2 regions of the Methylobacterium sp. BE186 genome follow, and region 1 is predicted to be linked to the other one. Evidence: riboswitches for the same ligand, from Rfam matches in the RefSeq annotation. Region 1 holds a riboswitch; the other holds the start of a gene.
What was found. Region 1 has a riboswitch for thiamine pyrophosphate ahead of thiC (phosphomethylpyrimidine synthase ThiC). Riboswitches for the same ligand answer to the same signal wherever they lie in the genome.

Region 1 (9,019 bases):
AGAAATGAATTTCATCTTTTGGCAACAGAACGTTCGGGCCCCCTAGAATTTCTTGATCGGAAAAGCGTCTATCGCGCGCCGCGTCGTGCCCCGCGAAGCAATGATCGCGATCTACGCGCCCGTGATCGGCGGAAGATCGCATGCGATCACGGGCTGACCTTTCCGGACGGGGCCTGACAGGCCCCGGCGGCGCGCTTCGACGTGCGGGCCGGACGACACATCTTCTGATTTCAAAGGCGCGGCTGCTCACGTTCCGGTGGAGGTTCCGGCCCGGAACGAGAACGGCCGGCCGGGAGCCCGTGAGCGCCCGACCGGCCGATGATCGCGGTATTCGTCCGATCGCGGAAGGCTATTCGGCGGCGTCGACGTAGAGCTTGCCGCCCTCCGCCAGGAATTCCGCCGACTTCGCCCGCATTCCGGCCTCCCGCTCGGCGCTCGACATCACGGGCGCGGTGTGGATGACCTCGCCCGCTTCCTCCATCGCCAGAACCTCGGCGCGAAGATCCTGGGTGATCTTCATGGAGCAGAATTTCGGCCCGCACATCGAGCAGAAATGCGCGACCTTGTGGGCATCCTTCGGCAGGGTCTCGTCGTGGTAGCTGCGCGCCGTATCGGGATCGAGGGAGAGGTTGAACTGGTCCTCCCAACGGAAGTCGAACCGGGCGCGCGACAGGGCGTCGTCGCGCAGCTGCGCCGCAGGGTGCCCCTTCGCCAGATCGGCCGCATGGGCCGCGATCTTGTAGGTGATGACGCCGACCTTGACGTCGTCGCGGTTCGGCAGTCCCAGATGCTCCTTCGGCGTGACGTAGCAAAGCATCGCCGTGCCGAACCAGCCGATCATCGCGGCGCCGATGCCCGACGTGATGTGATCGTAGCCCGGCGCGACATCGGTCGTCAGCGGTCCGAGCGTATAGAACGGCGCCTCACCGCACTCGCGCAGCTGTTTGTCCATGTTGACCTTGATCTTGTGCATCGGCACGTGGCCGGGGCCCTCGATCATGACTTGGCAACCCTTGTCCCAGGCGATCTTCGTCAGTTCGCCCAGCGTCTCGAGTTCCGCGAACTGCGCCGCATCGTTGGCGTCCGCGATCGAGCCCGGCCGCAGCCCGTCGCCGAGCGAGAACGAGACGTCGTAGGCCCGCATGATGTCGCAGATCTCGTCGAACCGCTCGTAGAGGAACGATTCCCGGTGCCCGGCCAGGCACCACCGCGCCATGATCGAGCCGCCGCGAGAGACGATGCCGGTGACGCGCCGGGCCGTCAGCGGCACGTGCGCGAGACGCACGCCCGCATGGATCGTGAAGTAATCGATGCCCTGCTCGGCCTGCTCGATGAGGGTGTCCTTGAACACCTCCCAGTCGAGCTTCAGAGGATCGCCGCCGACCTTCTCCAGCGCCTGGTAGATCGGCACCGTGCCGATCGGAACGGGAGAATTGCGGACGATCCACGAGCGGATGTTGTGGATGTTTCGGCCCGTCGACAGGTCCATCACCGTGTCGGCGCCCCAGCGCGTCGCCCAGACGAGCTTCTCGACTTCCTCCGCCGCCGACGAGGTGACGGCCGAGTTGCCGATATTGGCGTTGATCTTGACGAGGAAGTTCCGGCCGATCGCCATCGGCTCGAGCTCGGTGTGGTTGATGTTGGCCGGGATGATGGCCCGCCCGAGCGCCACCTCGTCCCGCACGAATTCCGGGGTGATGAAGGGCGGCAGCGCCGCGCCGAAGCTCTCGCCGTCGGCGAGCTTGGCCTCGGCCTGCTCCAGCATCGCCGCGCGGCAGAGGTTCTCGCGATGGGCGACGTAGATCATCTCCTCGGTGATGAGGCCGGCCTTCGCGAACTCGTACTGCGTCACCCTCTGGCCCGGCCCGGCCCGGCGCACGACGCGCTCGGCGGGGCAGGGGGCCACGAGCTTGTCCTCGCCGACGAAGCCGTTGTCCTCCGGCTTGACGGCGCGCGGCTCGACGGACGCGTAGCCGCGCTGGGCGATCCAGGGCTCGCGCACGCCCGGCAGGCCGGCATTGAGGTCGATGCGCGCATCCGTTTCCGTGTAGGGACCCGACGCGTCGTAGACGCGCACCGGCGCCTCGGTGGGCTCGCTCAGCACGATCTCGCGGTAGGGCACGCGGATGTCGTCGCGGCCGGCGACGGTGGCGTACACCTTGCGCGAGCCGGTGATCGGACCGGTCGTCACGGTCTCGGGGCTGCCCTTCGGGAGGTCTTGGGGTCGGACGGGTGCGTTCATCGTGGATCTCTCCTGGCGTTGGAGCGATCCGAACTCGTCACAGGTCAGAATGGGCGCGGCCGCCGAGTCGTCTGGCCGCGAGTTCCCGTCCCTCCGCCGGTATGAGCCGGATCAGGTTCAAGGGTCAGGACGGAGCGCCCAATCTCAGCCCCCTGTCTCGGGGCTCCCCTCGGAACGGTTCAAATCTCGACGCCGCGCCCCGCTTTGTCAATGCGCGCATCGGTCTCCTTGCGGCGAGGGCGAGCGTAGCGTCACCTCCCGGTAGCGGACCGCATGCGCATCGTCAGCCTCCTTTTCCTCTCGGCGACCGCCCTCTATGTCGGCGCCGTCGGCCTTCTCGCCGCCTTCCAGCGGTCGCTCATCTATCCCGGCGCGTCGCTCCCGGGCGCTCCGATCGCGGCGGATCCGCCGGAAGGCGTGCAGAGCTTCGGCCTGCGAACCGGGGACGGCGAGACCCTGCGCGCCCTCTGGCGCCCGCCCGAGCCGGGCTGCGGCGTCGTCCTCACCTTCCACGGCAACGGCTCGCGGCCGGAGCCGCACGCCGCGCGCTTCACGGCCGGTCCGTGGGCGGCGAGCGGCTGGGGCGTGCTCGCCATCGCCTATCGCGGCTACCCGGGATCGACGGGAAGCCCGAGCGAGGACGGGCTCCTCGCCGACGGCGAGGCGGCCTACCGCGAGGTCGCCCGGCGCGCGCCGGGCGCCCCGATCCTGCTGCACGGTCACTCGCTGGGCACGGGCGTCGCGGCCGCCCTCGCGCGCGGGCATGCGGCCCTCGGCCTCTATCTCGAGGCGCCGTTCGACTCGATGGCCGCCATGGTGCGCCTGCGCTTCCCGCTGGCGCCGCCCGGCCTCCTGCTCGACACCTACCGAAGCGACGAGCGGCTCGCCGGCGCGACGATCCCGGTCCTAATCGTCCACGGCCTGTCCGACCCGGTGATCCCGGCGAGCTTCGGCCGAAGGCTCGCGGAGGCGGTCGGGCAAGCGGCCCATTTCGAGGCGGTGCCGGGCGACCACGTCTCGATCCTCGGCACGTCGGACGGGAAGGCCGAGGCGTTCTTCCGCGGGCGGATCGAGGCGCGGTGCCTGCCGAGCACGGCGGAGTGACGCGCCGCCTCCCGATGCCGGTCCGCCGCCTCATATGACGGGTTTGGCAGGGCGTATCGCGAGGGGAGGGGCATGGTCGGACGGCGGGCTCGGCGCTGGCGGGAGGACGACCCCGCGACCCAGGACAACCCTCGCTCGGAGCCCGTGATCTGCCCGCTCTGCGAACGCCCGATTCCGGCGCGGGCCCGGTCGAGCCTCCACCATCTGACGCCCAAGCTGAAGGGTGGTACCCACAAGGGGACGGTGCGCCTGCATCAGATCTGCCACTCAGCCATCCACGCCCGCTACAGCGAGGCCGAGATCGCGCGGCGCCTGTCCGCCGTGGAGGCCCTTCGCGAGGACCCGGAGATCGAGCGCTTCGTCGCCTGGGTGCGGACGAAGCCCGACGATTTTCACGCCGCCACCCGCATGACGCGCGATCGCCGCGGCGCGAAGCGCGACCGCTGAGGGGATTTAACGCCGCGTTTCGCATGTCGCCGGGACGCTCGGCCGCGTAGGGCCACCCGTTAAGACTGCGCGCGGAGGCTCCGGGGCCGTAGCAAGCGGCGGAGCGTCGTCATGGCGGTGGAGGGTTCGGCACCGGGGCGGCCCGACGAGGCGATGCGCCTCGCCTGGGTCGACGTCGCCAAAGGGCTCTGCATCATCCTCGTAGTGATGATGCACTCGACGCTGGGAACCGGCGAGGCGATGGGTGAGGAGGGATTCATGCATCCCGTCGTCGCCTTCGCCAAGCCCTTCCGGATCCCCGATTTCTTCCTGCTGTCCGGGCTGTTCCTCGGCCGCGTGATCGACCGGGACTGGCGCCTCTTCTCCGATCGCAGAGTGGTGCACTTCGCCTATTTCTACGGGCTCTGGGTCCTCATCCAGTCGGCCGCCAAATACGCCCAGATCGTCGACGGGGCCGGCCCAACGGCGTTCCTCGCCCATCTCGCACGGGCGCTGGTCGAGCCCTACTCGACGCTCTGGTTCATCTACCTCCTGGCGGTCTTCTCGGTGGTCACGAAGCTCCTGCGCGGGGTGCCCCCGGCCGTGCTCCTCGGGCTCGCCGCGCTCCTGCAGATCGTGCCGGTCGCGACCTCGTCCTACCTCCTCGAGGAGTTCTGCGCGCGCTACGTCTACTTCCTCGGCGGATATCTGTTCGCCTCGCGCATCTTCGCCTTCGCCGACACCGTGCGCGCGCATCCCACCCTGGCGCTCGCGGGCCTCGGTCTCTGGGCCGGAATCGAGGGCTGGCTCGCCTTCGCGCCCTCGCCGCTGCCGGGCTTCCCCACCCTCGCGAGCCTGCCGCTCGTCAGCCTCCTCCTCGGAGGAGCGGGCGCGCTCGCCATCGTGGCAGTGGCCGCGCTGCTCACCCGCGCCGGGGGAATCGTCGCGGCTGCCCTCCGGATGTGCGGTCGCCGTTCGATCGTGATCTATCTCGCCTTCTTCCTGCCGATGGCGGCGACCCGGACCCTCCTGGTCAGAACGGGCATCGTCGCCGACGTCGGTCTCGCGAGCCTCCTCGTCACCGCGGTCGCCGTGGTGCTGCCGCTCGGCTTCGAGCGCGCGATCCGGAATACGCCCCTCGCGATCCTGTTCCGCAGGCCGGGCCCGCTGCACATCGCCCCCGAACCGAAGGGCTCGGTCGGCGTGTTTCGGGCTGCCTGACCTCAGCGCCGGGTGCGGGGTCGGACGAGCCGATCGAGGAAATTCGCGATCTCACGACGCCGGTTCGACGCCTCGAGCACCTCCGCTCCGATACCGTGGCGCCACGCGAGATCCGTCCGCTCGCGCGGTGCGGCGTGCAGCGCCTCGAGATCGGCCGCGTAGGCCTCGACCTCCGCGCTCGTCCGGCAGAAGCCCGCCTCGACGACCTCGGCGGCCTGCAGGCGCAGCATCGCGCCGAGCTCGTGCTCGGGATGGTACTGCGTGCCCCAGAACACGCCTGTACCCGCACGGATCTCGATCGCCTGCACATCCAGGCGGCCGTTCCCGGCCAGCACCTCGGCCCCGGGCGGCGGCACGATCACGGCGTCGAGATGCATGGCCGGCGCCTCGTAGGAGGCGGGGCGGCCATCGAGCAGCGGGTGCCCGCGCCCGCCCCGGCTGGGTACGAGGCCCCGGGCGAAACCGTATTCGGGGCCGCGCGGATTGCGTCCCGCGTCACCGCCCGCCACGGCAGCGGCAACCTGAACGCCCCAGCAGGAACCGAAGACCGGAAGCCCGGCGTCGAGCGCCGCGCGCATCAGGTCGAGTTGCCGCCGCACCGCCGGGCGATCCTCCGTCACGTGCAGCGCCGAGCCCGTCAGGACCAGGGCGTCGAATCCTGCGAGATCGGCACCCGCCGGCAGCGCCGCATCGACGTCGGCCGGACTGATCAGGGTGCAGGAGACGTCCGTTGCGAGCGCCTTCAGGAGCGCGGCGTAAGCCTGCGCCGAGGTTCGCCCCGTCGCGCGGAGATGCTCCTCCCGGGCATCGCGGACATTTCCGTCCGCGACGAGACAGTGCAGCATCCGTTCCAATCCGATCCCATTCGAGAGGGTGCCCGGAAACGGGCCTGCGGGAACGGGGTACCTTGCGTACCGTTCCGGACCGATCCAGGAGACCCGTCGCCGCACGCCCCGGCCTCTCACGGTTAACGAACCCCGAATTCGACAGGTTAAGGGGGCTTAAACCCGCCGTATTTAGCGTGCGAACCGGGGCCGACCGGGCCGATGCTGCGCGGGGTGCAGCGTCGTCGCCCGATGCCGGGCCAGGACATCGACGGAACCCAATGACGAGAGGACGCGGACGGACGGGCCGGGACGAGCCGAACTTCGACGTGCCGGAAGGGCGCGTCGCGAGCCCGGGCGCCCTCGACCTCCGCCTCTCGCGCGACGATCGGGCGGGAGGCGGCGTGGCGGCAAAGCGAGGAGCGAGCGGGCAGGGGCAGCGCGGGCGCGCGGCTCCCGCGGGGCGACGCCCGGCGGCCCAGCCGCGCAAGGCCGCCAAGCGCCGGGGATCGTTCCTCGGTCGGCTCGCCTATGCCGGTATCGTGCTCGGCCTCTGGGCCGTCATCGGCGTGGCGGGGCTCGTCGCCTATCACGCCTCGCAATTGCCGCCGATCGACCAGCTGGCCGTTCCGAAGCGGCCGCCGAACATCGCGATCCTGGCAAGCGACGGCTCCCTTCTCGCCAATCGCGGCGAGACGGGGGGACGCGTCGTGAGCATCAAGGAACTGCCGCCCTATCTCCCCCGCGCCTTCGTCGCCATCGAGGATCGGCGGTTCTACAGCCATCTCGGCGTCGACCCGGTCGGCATCGCCCGCGCCATCGGCCAGAATCTCACGCGCCGCGGCGTTGCGCAGGGCGGCTCGACCCTGACCCAGCAGCTCGCCAAGAACCTGTTCCTCACACCCGAGCGCTCGGCCTCGCGCAAGATCCAGGAAGCGATCCTGGCCCTGTGGCTGGAGCACAAGTACACCAAGGACGAGATCCTCGAACTCTACCTCAACCGGGTCTATTTCGGTGCTGGCGCCTACGGCGTCGAGGCGGCCGCGCAACGCTATTTCGGCAAGCCGGCCAAGAGCGTGAGCCTCGCGGAGGCCGCGATGCTCGGCGGCCTCGTCCAGGCGCCGTCGCGCCTCGCGCCGAACCGGAACCTGCCGGCGGCCCAGACCCGGGCCGCACAGGTTCTCGCCGCCATGCAGGATCTCGGCTTCGCCAAGCCGCAGGACGTGAAGGTCGCGCTCGCTCAACCGGCCCGGCCCGCGAGCAGCCGCGGCGGCGGCTCGGCCAACTACGTCGCCGACCTCGTGATGGACGTGCTCGACGATTACGTGCCCAAATTCGACTCCGACATCGTGGTGCAGACGACCGTCGACACCGGCCTCCAGGCCGCAGCGGAGAAGGCCCTAGTCGATGAGCTGAACGCCAAGGGAGGCCGCTACAATGTCGGCCAGGGGGCGCTCGTCTCAATGCGGCCGGACGGCGCCATCCGGGCTCTGATCGGCGGCCGCGACTACGCGCAGAGCCAGTTCAACCGGGCAACCACGGCCAAGCGCCAGCCCGGCTCCTCGTTCAAGCCCTTCGTCTATCTCGCGGCGGTGGAGCGCGGTGCCACGCCCGACACGGTCCGCGAGGATGCGCCGATCAAGATCGGAAACTGGCAGCCGGAGAACTACTCGCACCAGTACGAAGGTGCCGTCACCCTGCGCACGGCGCTGGCGCTCTCGCTCAACACGGTGGCGGTGCGCCTCGGGCAGGAGGTCGGCCCGAAGAGTGTGGTGCAGACGGCGCAGCGCCTCGGCATCACCTCGCCGCTCCAGGCGAACGGCTCGATCGCGCTGGGCACCTCGGAGGTTACGCCGCTGGAGATGGTCGGCGCCTACGGGGCCTTCGCCAACGGCGGCACCGGCGTCATTCCCTACGTCGTCGCCACCGTGAAGGGGACGGACGGCAAGCTCCTGTACAAGCGCGGGGAGGGCGGGCTCGGCCGCGTCATCGACCCGAACGCCGTCGGCATGATGAACGCCATGATGCACGAGACCTTCGTGATCGGCACCGCCAAGAAGGGCGACATCCCGGGCTGGGACCTCGCCGGGAAGACCGGCACGAGCCAGGATTTCCGAGACGCGTGGTTCATCGGCTACTCGGGCACCCTCGTGACCGGGATCTGGCTCGGCAACGACGACAGCGAGCCGACCAAGAAGGCGTCCGGCGGCAACCTGCCGGTCGAGATCTGGAAGAGTTACATGACGGTCGCGCTCAAGGGTCAGGCCCCGGTGCCGCTTCCCGGCATGAACCGCTGGCGGAAGGCGCCGGAGACGACCGCCTCGGTCGCGTCGGCCGGGGGACCGACCGGCGGCCTCCTGGGCACACTCCTCGGCGAGCCGCAGCCGGCACCGCGGCCGCAGGCGAGCCAGCAGCGGCAGCGGGGCCCGAGCCAGGACGACCGCAACTTCCTGGAGAAGCTGTTCGGCATCGGCGAGTAGCGCTCGCGCTCCGGTCGTTCAGGATCCGTTGAGCATCCGAGACGGTTCCGGGCACCCGAAGGGGTTGCGTAGGGCTTCGCTCACGACTTGTCGCTTCAATGTCATCGAGCGGCGAAGCGTCGGGGGAAGGGGAGCATGCGAGCGCGGTGGCTGAGCGCAGCGACAGCGCATCTCAATGACCGCGCCTCGCGTCTCATCGCGATCCTCGGCGTCTCGGTCACCGCCGGCCTGTGCGCGCTCGGCCTGTACCTGATCTGCGACATGCGCCATGGGGCGTGGCTCCAGGCGGAGCAGGGTGCCCAGAACCTGCTGAGCCTGATCGAGCAGAGCATCGCCCGCAACGTCGAGATGTATGACCTCTCACTGCAGGCCGTGGCCGAGGGGGCGGAAGATCCGCAGATCTCGAACCTCGATCCCGCGATGCGCCGCCGCGTCCTGTTCGACCGGGCGGCCTCGGCACCGGGCCTCGGGATCATGCTCGTGGCCGACGAGACCGGGCGGATCCGGATCGCCTCGGACCCTACGGTGCCGACGACGGCGACGCTCATCGAGAACCCGGATTTCAAGGCGCTGCGCGATGATCCCTCCCTTGGCCTTGCCGTCAGCGGACCCCGCCTGTCGCGGGTGAGCGGGACACCGATCCTGGCGCTGAGCCGGCGGGTGACCAAGCCGGACGGCTCGTTCGGCGGGATCGTCAGCGGGGCGATCCATCTCTCCTACTT
Region 2 (9,019 bases), on a different contig from region 1:
GGGCGGCAGGTCGGGGACCTGCGCGAGCAGATCCTGACGCTGGCCTCGGAGACAGGGCTGGAGATCGGCGAGTACCGCAAGATCGTCAACATGGTCCAGAAGGGCGAGCGCGAAGCCCGTCAGGCCAAGAAGGAGATGATCGAGGCCAACCTCCGCCTCGTGATCTCGATCGCCAAGAAGTACACCAACCGCGGCCTGCAGTTCCTGGACCTGATCCAGGAGGGCAACATCGGCCTGATGAAGGCGGTCGACAAGTTCGAGTACCGCCGCGGCTACAAGTTCTCGACCTACGCCACGTGGTGGATCCGGCAGGCGATCACCCGTTCGATCGCCGATCAGGCCCGCACCATCCGCATCCCGGTGCACATGATCGAGACGATCAACAAGATCGTCCGCACCTCGCGCCAGATGCTGCACGAGATCGGCCGCGAGCCGACCCCGGAGGAGCTGGCCGAGAAGCTGGCGATGCCGCTGGAGAAGGTCCGCAAGGTCCTCAAGATCGCCAAGGAGCCGATCTCCCTCGAAACTCCGATCGGCGACGAGGAGGACAGCCACCTCGGCGACTTCATCGAGGACAAGAACGTCGTCCTGCCGATCGACGCGGCGATCCAGTCGAACCTGCGCGAGACCACGACGCGCGTCCTCGCCTCCCTAACGCCGCGCGAAGAGCGGGTGCTGCGCATGCGCTTCGGCATCGGCATGAACACCGATCACACCCTCGAGGAGGTCGGCCAGCAATTCTCGGTGACCCGCGAGCGCATCCGCCAGATCGAGGCGAAGGCCCTGCGCAAGCTCAAGCACCCGAGCCGGAGCCGGAAGCTCAGGAGCTTCCTCGACAACTGAGCGGAGACCGCGACGCGGCGCTCCTCTCCAGCAGATCTCGGGGCCACCCGAGATCTGCCGCCTTCCGGGCATCGGCGGGTCCGATCTCGGAAGCCGGAATTCTGCTTTCCCGATTCTATTTCTGGTTTCAGCCGCGCGTCGGTAATGTCCGTGCGCCGCGAGCGAATCCCTGCGCGGCCATTGTCGCCCGCGCGTCCCACCACCACCTTGGCCGTATGCTCGATTCTGGCTCCCGAAAGTCGCCGTCCTCGCCGACCGCCGAAGCCGATGGCTCGGAGGCCGAGGGCGTGCCGTTCGGCCATCTCCAGGATTGCGTCGGCCTGCGCGACTGGCTGCTCAGCGAGGGGACACGGACGCTCGCCGCCGACGATCTCCTCGCCGGCCTCGCCGAGCGCCTGAACGCGCTCGACGTGCCCGTCGACCGGGCGAGCACCGCCATCGACACGCTGCACTCGGAATATGCCGGCGTCGGCCGCACCTGGAGCCGCGAGGAGGGCGCGACCGTGCGCCTGTTCCCGCACGGGGAGGCCTCGGACAAGGCGTACCGGGCGAGCCCCTTCTACACCGTCCATGAGACCGGCGACTGGCTCATCCTCGACCTCGCGGAGACCGCGGACGACGCCTACTCGATCATCCCCGAGCTGAAGGCGGCGGGCTACCGCCACTATCTCGTGGCGCCGCTCATCTTCACGAACGGGGCCCGCAACGGCATCACCTTCGCGACCCGCTCCGTGGAGGGGTTCCGCGACGACCACATCGCGATCCTGCGCTTCGTGATGCCGACGCTCGCCGCCGTGATGGAGATGCGCCTCGTCAACAAGCAGCTCGACCACGTGCTGCGGATCTACGTGGGCGACGAGCCGCACCGGGCGATCCTCTCGGGCGCCATCCGCCGCGGTCACGTCCAGCGCATCCGCTCCGCGATCCTGTTCGCCGACATGCGCGACTACACGCAGATCTCCGCCGAGATGACGCCCGAGGAGGCGGTCGACCTCCTCAACATCTTCTTCGACTGCCTCGTGCCCGCGATCGAGCGGGAGGGCGGCGAGATCCTGAAATATCTGGGCGACGGGCTGCTCGCGATCTTCCGCGAGCCGGGCGACGACCTCGGCGGCGCCGCCCAGGGCGCGCTGACCGCGGCGCAGGCCGCGCTCGCGGCCCTCGACGAGGCGAACGGGCTCGGCCGCTTCGCGAATCCGGTGGCCGCGGGGATCGCGCTCCATCACGGCGAGGCCGCCTACGGCAATGTCGGCTCCGGCGCGCGCCTCGACTTCACGGTGATCGGCCGCGACGTGAACCTCGCGAGCCGGCTCGCCCGGCTCAACCGGACGCTCGGCGAGCCGCTCCTCATGTCGAAGCCCTTCGTCGACTTCCTGTGGGGCGATCCGGAGCCCCTCGGCATCCACAGCCTGGACGGCTTCCCCGAGCCGATGGCGGTCTTCCGCCCCGCCGCCAAGCCCGCCGCCTGCCTGAAGCGGGCTTGACCCGGGGCGGCCGAGCGTCCAAATCTCAGGTGTTCCAGGGAGATCCCCGGCAAGGGGCTGAGAAACCGATGGGCCGTCCTCGCGAGGACGGCGGCGCGGAAATCCTTCGAACCTGATCCGGCTCATACCGGCGTAGGGATTGGACCGCGGGTTTCCGACAAGGGCCCGGTTGCTTCCGAGAGAAGCTGAAGGACACCAATCTCTGCGGGCCATCGCGGAGGGGAATCCTTGGCATCCGTGCCGATCTCACCCATCGGACTGCGCCGAGCCGGGCAGGGGCCTGCGGCGTCCGCCGGCCTGCCCGCGCGCGCCGACATCCTCGTCGTCGGCGGCGGCCTCATCGGCCTCTCGATCGCTTGGCGCCTCGCCGAGGCCGGCCGCTCGGTCACCGTGCTGGAGCGCGAAACCCTCGGCGCCGGGGCGAGCCTCGCCGCGACCGGCATGCTGGCGCCCGCCGCCGAGCACGAGCCCGGCTCGGACGCGCTGCTGCCGCTCGCCCTCGAGAGCCTGCGCCGCTGGCCGCACTTCCGCGACGCGCTGCAGGCGGCCTCCGGCCTGGAGATCGACTACCGGCAGGACGGCACGCTCGTCGTCGCCATCGGCCGGGACGAGGTGGAGCGCCTGCGCTTCCGCTACGACCTGCAGCGCCGCTCGGGCGTCGCCGCCGAGTGGCTGAGCGGTGCGGAGGTGCGTCGCCGCGAGCCGATGCTGCGCCCGACCGTGACGGCGGGCATCGCCTGCCCCCTCGACCATCAGGTCGACCCGAGGCTCGTGATGGCGGCCCTCGCCGCGGCCTGTGCGCGCGCGGGCGTCACGATAGGCGAGGGGATGCCCGTGACCGCCCTCGACTGGGCGGGCGGCCGCGTCGTCGGCGCCCGCACGGAGGCGGGGTGGATCACGGCCGAGACCGTGATCCTGGCGACCGGAGCCTGGAGCGGCGAGGGCGGCCTGCTGCCGGAGGCACTGGCGCTGCCGGTGCGCCCCCTCAAGGGGCAGTCGCTCGCGCTGCGCACCACGCGGCGCACGGGTACGCTCTCCGGGATGGTCTGGACCGAGCAGGTGCACCTTGCGCCCAAGAGCGACGGACATCTCATCGTCGGCGCGACGGTGGAGGATTGCGGCTTCCGCGCCGGCGTCACGGCGGGCGGCCTCTACGCGCTGCTCGAGGGCGCGCGCCGGGTGCTGCCGGGGGTCGAGGAGATGGAGGTCGAGGCGGTCTGGAGCGGCTACCGGCCGACCTCGGACGACGACGCCCCGATCATCGACGTGCTGGCGCCGGGCCTCGTCGCGGCGACGGGCCATCATCGCAACGGCTATCTCCTGAACCCGGCCACCGCCGACGCCGTGACGGCGCTCGTGCTCGACGGCGCGTTGCCCGATTACGCGCGGGCCTTCGGCCTCGGCCGGTTCCGGGACAGCCAGGGCATCAGGGCGACAGCATGAAGCTCACCGTCAACGGACAGCCCCGCGAGAGCGAGGCCGCCGACATCGAGGCCCTGTTCCGCTTCGAGGCCGAGGAGACCGGCATCGAGAGCCCGCAGGGCATCGCCATCGCGCTGAACGGCCGCGTCGTGCGCCGCAAGGACTGGGCGGAGACGCCCATCCGGGAGGGCGACCGCGTCGAGATCGTGCGCGCCATGCAGGGAGGCTGACACATGACACCATCCGACACCGTGACGCCGCTGCGCCCGTCCGAGGAGGACAGGCTCGTCATCGCGGGCGTGAGCCTCGGCTCGCGCCTCCTCATCGGCACGGCGGGGTATCCGACCCAGGCGATCATGCGCGAGGCGGTGGCCGCCTCGGGCGCCGAGATCGTCACGGCCTCGATCCGCCGCGTCTCCCTCCAGGGCCACGGGTCCGATACCGTTCGCATCCTCAAGGATTACCGCTTCCTGCCGAACACAGCGGGTTGCGAGACGGCGCGCGACGCGATCATGACGGCGGAGCTCGCCCGCGAGGCCCTCGACACGAACTGGATCAAGGTCGAGGTCATCGGCGACCGCGAGACCCTCTACCCGGACGTCGCGGAGCTGATCGAAGCCTGCCGCCACCTCGTCGACGACGGCTACGTCGTGCTGCCCTATTGCAACGACGATCCGGTCGTCTGCCAGCGCCTGCAGGATATCGGCTGCGCCGCCGTGATGCCCATGGGCTCGCTGATCGGCTCCGGCATGGGCGTGGCGAACCCAGCCAATATCGAACTCATCTGCCGCCGCGCCAGCGTGCCCGTCATCGTCGATGCCGGCATCGGCACGGCGTCCGACGCGGTGGTCGCGATGGAGCTCGGAGCCTCGGCCTGCCTCATCAACACGGCAGTGGCCAAGGCCGACGATCCGGTCCGGATGGCCCGCGCCATGCGCCACGCCGTCGAGGCCGGCCGCTTCGCCCATCTCGCCGGCCGCATCCCGCGGCGGGGCCGCGCCGACCCGTCGAGCCCGCAGCTCGGCCTCGTCGGCTCGTGAGAAAGCTGCCGTCGCCGCTCCTCGTCGTCACGGATCGGCACGGCCACACGCGCAGCCTCGTCGAGACCGTGGGCCGGATCCTCACGGGCGGCGGAAGCTCGTTCTGGCTGCGGGACGGAGATCTCGAACCGGCCGAGCGGCGGCGCCTCGCCTCGGATCTCCTCGCTCTCATCCGGCACGCCGGCGGCACCCTCGTGATCGGCCGCGACGCGCGGCTCGCGGCCGCGATCGGGGCGGATGGCGTTCACCTGCCCGGCGGCTCGACACCGGAGGACGTCGCGGCGGCCCGGCGCCTCCTGCCTGACGAGGCCCTGGTCGGAATCTCGGCCCACGCTCCGGCGGAGATCGCAGGGCTCGCCGCGGCCGGGATCGACTACGCGACGCTGAGCCCGGTCTTCGAGACCGCGAGCAAGCCGGGCTACGGCCCCGCCCTCGGCCCCGCCGGAATCGCGGCCGCAGCGGGACACGGCGTCCCGGTGCTCGCGCTCGGCGGCGTCACGCCGCGCGAGGCGGCCCTCTGTCGGGCCGCGGGCGCAGCCGGCCTCGCGGTGATGGGCGGCCTGATGCGCTCCGACGATCCGGCAGCCGAGGCGCGAACCCTGATCGCATCCTGGGAAGCGCGGGCCGAGACGGTGTCGGCCCGCTGATCACCGGACCCCGGCGCTACCGCGCCGCCGGCCCGTAGGGCGGCCTCGGGATCGCGCGGTGGGCTGCCCGCAATGCTGCGGACCAGCGCTCGCGCAGGTCGTGGAAGTAGGGCTCGCCCGCCTCGATCCGGTGGCTCACCTCGAGGTCGAGGGCGTTGCGCCGCGCGACCGCCACGTCGATCGGCAGGCCGACGCCGAGATTCGAGCGCATGGTCGAGTCCATCGAGACGAGGCTCACCTTCAGCGCGTCGTAGAGGTCCGTCGCGTACGTGACGGCGCGGTCGAGGATCGGCTTGCCGTATTTGTGCTCGCCGATCTGCAGGAACGGCGCGTCGCCGCTGCACTCTATGAAATTGCCCGCCGAGTAGATCAGGAACAGCCGCATCGGCTCGGCGCCGATCTGGCCGCCGAACAGGAAGGAGACCTCGAAGCGGAGGTTGGCGGCGGCGAAGCCCTCCCGCTCGATTGCGCGCACATGCCGGATCGCGCGGCCGACGAGCTGGGCGGCCTGGAACATGGTCGGCGCCTCGATGAAGCGCATCGGCCCCTCGCCCTCCTCATCCGCCGGCACGCCCTCGGCGAGCAGGCTGAGCACCGATTGCGTCACCGACAGGTTGCCGGCCGAGGCGAGCATCATCACGCGCTCGCCCGGCACGTTGAAGTGATGCAGCTTGCGATAGGTGGAGATGTCGTCGAGCCCCGCATTGGTGCGGGTATCGGCGATCATCACGAGCCCGTGCTCCACGAGGACCCCGACGCAGTAGGTCATGGCTTGGTACTTCCCTGAACGTCGTCCGCGACGCCGCCCGGATCAGGATTGGGTTGCCGCCTGTGCTTGCTCCACTCGGAGGCGCACGTCCAGCGTCTCGGTGCCGCCGCCGGTCCGGCTGCCCCGGATCGGGGCCGCACCGAGATAGTCGAGCCCGGTGGCGACCCGGATATAGCCCTCCGTCGTGCCGATGGCGTTGGAGGGGTCGAAGCCGACCCAGCCGAGATCCGGGACGAGGGCCTCCGCCCAGGCATGGCCCGCCTTCTGGTCCACCTCGCCGTCGTCGCGCCGGAAGTAGCCGGAGACGTAGCGCGTCGGGATCTCCAGGTGCCGCGCCGCCGCGATGAAGACGTGGGCGAGATCCTGGCAGACGCCCTTGCCGGCCGCGAAGGATCGCGCCGCATCGGTGCTCGCGCTCGCCGGGCCGGCCTCGAACGCCATCGCATCGCAGACCGCGCCGAGAACGCGGTGCAGGCAGGGCAGCACGGCCGGGTCGCCCGCGCCCGCGGCGCGCCGGGCGAGATCCTGGATCTCGTCGCTCGGCGCGGTGAGGTCCGTCTCGCGCAGGTAGAACGGGTCGGGAAGGCGCTCGACGGCGCCGCGCACGATGCCGTGCGTCTCGTTGGTATCGACCTCCCCGGTCACGCGGATCACCAGGGCGTCGGCCGGCTCGTCCGGCGAGAACCAGTGGACGATGTTGCCGAACCCGTCCTCCCGCTCGGTCAGGTGGCCGTCGATCGAGGGCTCGATCCGCCAGCGGCGGACGTATTGCCCATCATGGTCGCGGGGCGTCAGCCGCAAGACCTGGATCAGGCCGCGGGCCGGTTGCTCGTAGCTGTAGATGGTCTCGTGGACGACGCGGATGCGCATGCGGAACGTTCTACCCGTGTTGCCCGGTGTCAGACCAGATACTGCTCGGTGATGGCTGCGCCGACGCGGTTGTTCTCGCCGATGAAGACGGTGACGAACTCGTGCAGGCCCGAGGTGAAGATGCGGTCGATGTCCTCGCTCTCCAGGCGCGCCAGCAGGTTGCCGGCGAGCCGCTGGCTGGCGCCGCGCCGCCCATAGGCATCGGCCATGAGATCGAGATGCTCCACGATCATGCCGTAGCAATTGGCGAAGGAGCGCGGCATCTGCCGGTTGAGGATGAGGAGATCGGCCACGAGCAGCGGCTTGATGCTCTCCCGGTAGACCCAGTGATAGGCGTTGAAGGCCGAAACCTCGCGCAGGATCGTGGTCCACTGGAAATAGTCGAGGCTGCCGCCGACCTTCTCGTGGGCGGGCAGCAGGATCTGGTACTTCACGTCGAGGATGCGGGCGGTGTTGTCGGCGCGCTCCAGGCCGGTGCCGAGGCGGGTGAACCAGTAGGCGTCGTTGCGCAGCATCGTCCGGTAGGCCGAGCCGTCGAAGGTCAGCGAGATGCCCTTTACCCAGTCGAGGAAGCGCGAGAAATCCTCGCGGTTGAGGTCGCGGCCCTCGTAGTTCCGCAATTCGAGCCACGCCCCGTTGATCGTGTCCCACATCTCGGTGGTGAGGGCCGTGCGCACGCTGCGAGCGTTCTCCCGCGCCATCTCGATGCAGGAGCGGATCGAGGAGGGGTTGTGCGGGCTGAAGGCGAGGAAGTTGCTCACCGTATCGGCGTTGATGCCGTCGTAGAGCGGCTTGAACACCTCGGTGTCGCCCGCGGAGGCGAGGGCGGAGGCCCACTCGTTCGTCTCGCCGCCGCCATAGCTCGTCGGAAGCGAGGCGAGGCGGTGTGCCGCGTCGAGGATGCGGGCGACGAACTCGGCGCGCTCGACGTAGCGCGAGAGCCAGTAGAGGTTGTCGGCGGTGCGGGAGAGCATGGTCGTTTCGCTGGCGATCAATCTGGGGCGCGGAAGGTGATGCTTTTCCAGGCAGGCAGACCTGCCTAAGAAATTGGCAGGTTCAGCCGTCGAGAACCCAGGTGTCCTTCGTCCCCCCGCCCTGGCTGGAATTGACCACGAGCGAGCCCTCCTTCAGCGCGACGCGCGTCAGGCCGCCCGGCACGATGCGGATCTCGTCGGCGCCGCAGAGCACGAAAGGCCGCAGATCCACGTGCCGGGGCGCGACGCCGGAGGCCACGAAGGTCGGGCAGGTCGAGAGCGAGAGGGTGGGCTGCGCGATGAAGCCGTCCGGCGCGTGCCGCAGGCGGCGGCCGAACTCCTCGATCTCGCGCTTCGTCGCGTGGGGGCCGACCAGCATGCCGTAGCCGCCCGACCCGTTGACCTCCTTCACCACGAGTTCGTGCAGGTGGTCCATGACGTAGGCGAAGGCGTCCTTCTCGCGGCAGCGATAGGTCGGCACGTTGTGCAGGATCGGCTCCTCGCCGGTGAAGAACCGCACGATCTCCGGCATGTAGCTGTAGACCGCCTTGTCGTCGGAGATGCCGGTGCCGACCGCGTTGGCAAGCGTCACGGTCCCGCGCTCGTAGGCGTTCATGAGGCCGGGCACGCCGAGCACCGAGTCGGGACGGAACACGAGCGGATCGAGGAAATCGTCGTCGAGGCGCCGGTAGATCACGTCGACCCGGCGCGGACCCTCGGTCGTGCGCATGTAGACCGTGTCGTCCTTGGTGAAGAGGTCGGACGCCTCGACGAGCTCGACGCCGAGTTTGTCGGCCAGGAACGAGTGCTCGTAGAAAGCCGAGTTGTAGCGTCCGGGCGTCAGCAGCACGACGGTCGGGTCGCGCGTCGCGGTGGTGGGCGCGAGGCTGCGCAGCGTCGCGAGGAGCGCATCGGGATAGTTCTCCACCGGCGCGACCCGGTGCCTGGAGAACAGGTCCGGGAAGAGCCG

Region 2: linked by a shared signal. The riboswitch ahead of thiO (glycine oxidase ThiO) and the one ahead of thiC (phosphomethylpyrimidine synthase ThiC) in region 1 are both predicted to bind thiamine pyrophosphate.

Annotation. Positions count from the first base shown of each region.
Region 1 is NZ_JAVDVV010000005.1:253,771-262,789, reverse strand. It holds gene thiC (phosphomethylpyrimidine synthase ThiC) at 350-2,242, opposite strand; TPP riboswitch at 2,314-2,422, opposite strand; gene J2X36_RS08365 (alpha/beta hydrolase) at 2,516-3,346, shown strand; gene J2X36_RS08360 (restriction endonuclease) at 3,419-3,793, shown strand; gene J2X36_RS08355 (acyltransferase family protein) at 3,905-4,993, shown strand; gene J2X36_RS08350 (glutamine amidotransferase-related protein) at 4,996-5,838, opposite strand; gene J2X36_RS08345 (transglycosylase domain-containing protein) at 6,099-8,297, shown strand; gene J2X36_RS08340 (diguanylate cyclase) at 8,433-9,019, shown strand, end outside.
Region 2 is NZ_JAVDVV010000010.1:69,852-78,870, forward strand. It holds gene rpoD (RNA polymerase sigma factor RpoD) at 1-843, shown strand, start outside; gene J2X36_RS12885 (adenylate/guanylate cyclase domain-containing protein) at 1,059-2,327, shown strand; TPP riboswitch at 2,355-2,484, shown strand; gene thiO (glycine oxidase ThiO) at 2,565-3,770, shown strand; gene thiS (sulfur carrier protein ThiS) at 3,767-3,979, shown strand; gene J2X36_RS12900 (thiazole synthase) at 3,983-4,789, shown strand; gene J2X36_RS12905 (thiamine phosphate synthase) at 4,786-5,436, shown strand; gene J2X36_RS12910 (peptidase) at 5,453-6,205, opposite strand; gene J2X36_RS12915 (transglutaminase family protein) at 6,248-7,075, opposite strand; gene J2X36_RS12920 (alpha-E domain-containing protein) at 7,105-8,049, opposite strand; gene J2X36_RS12925 (circularly permuted type 2 ATP-grasp protein) at 8,132-9,019, opposite strand, start outside.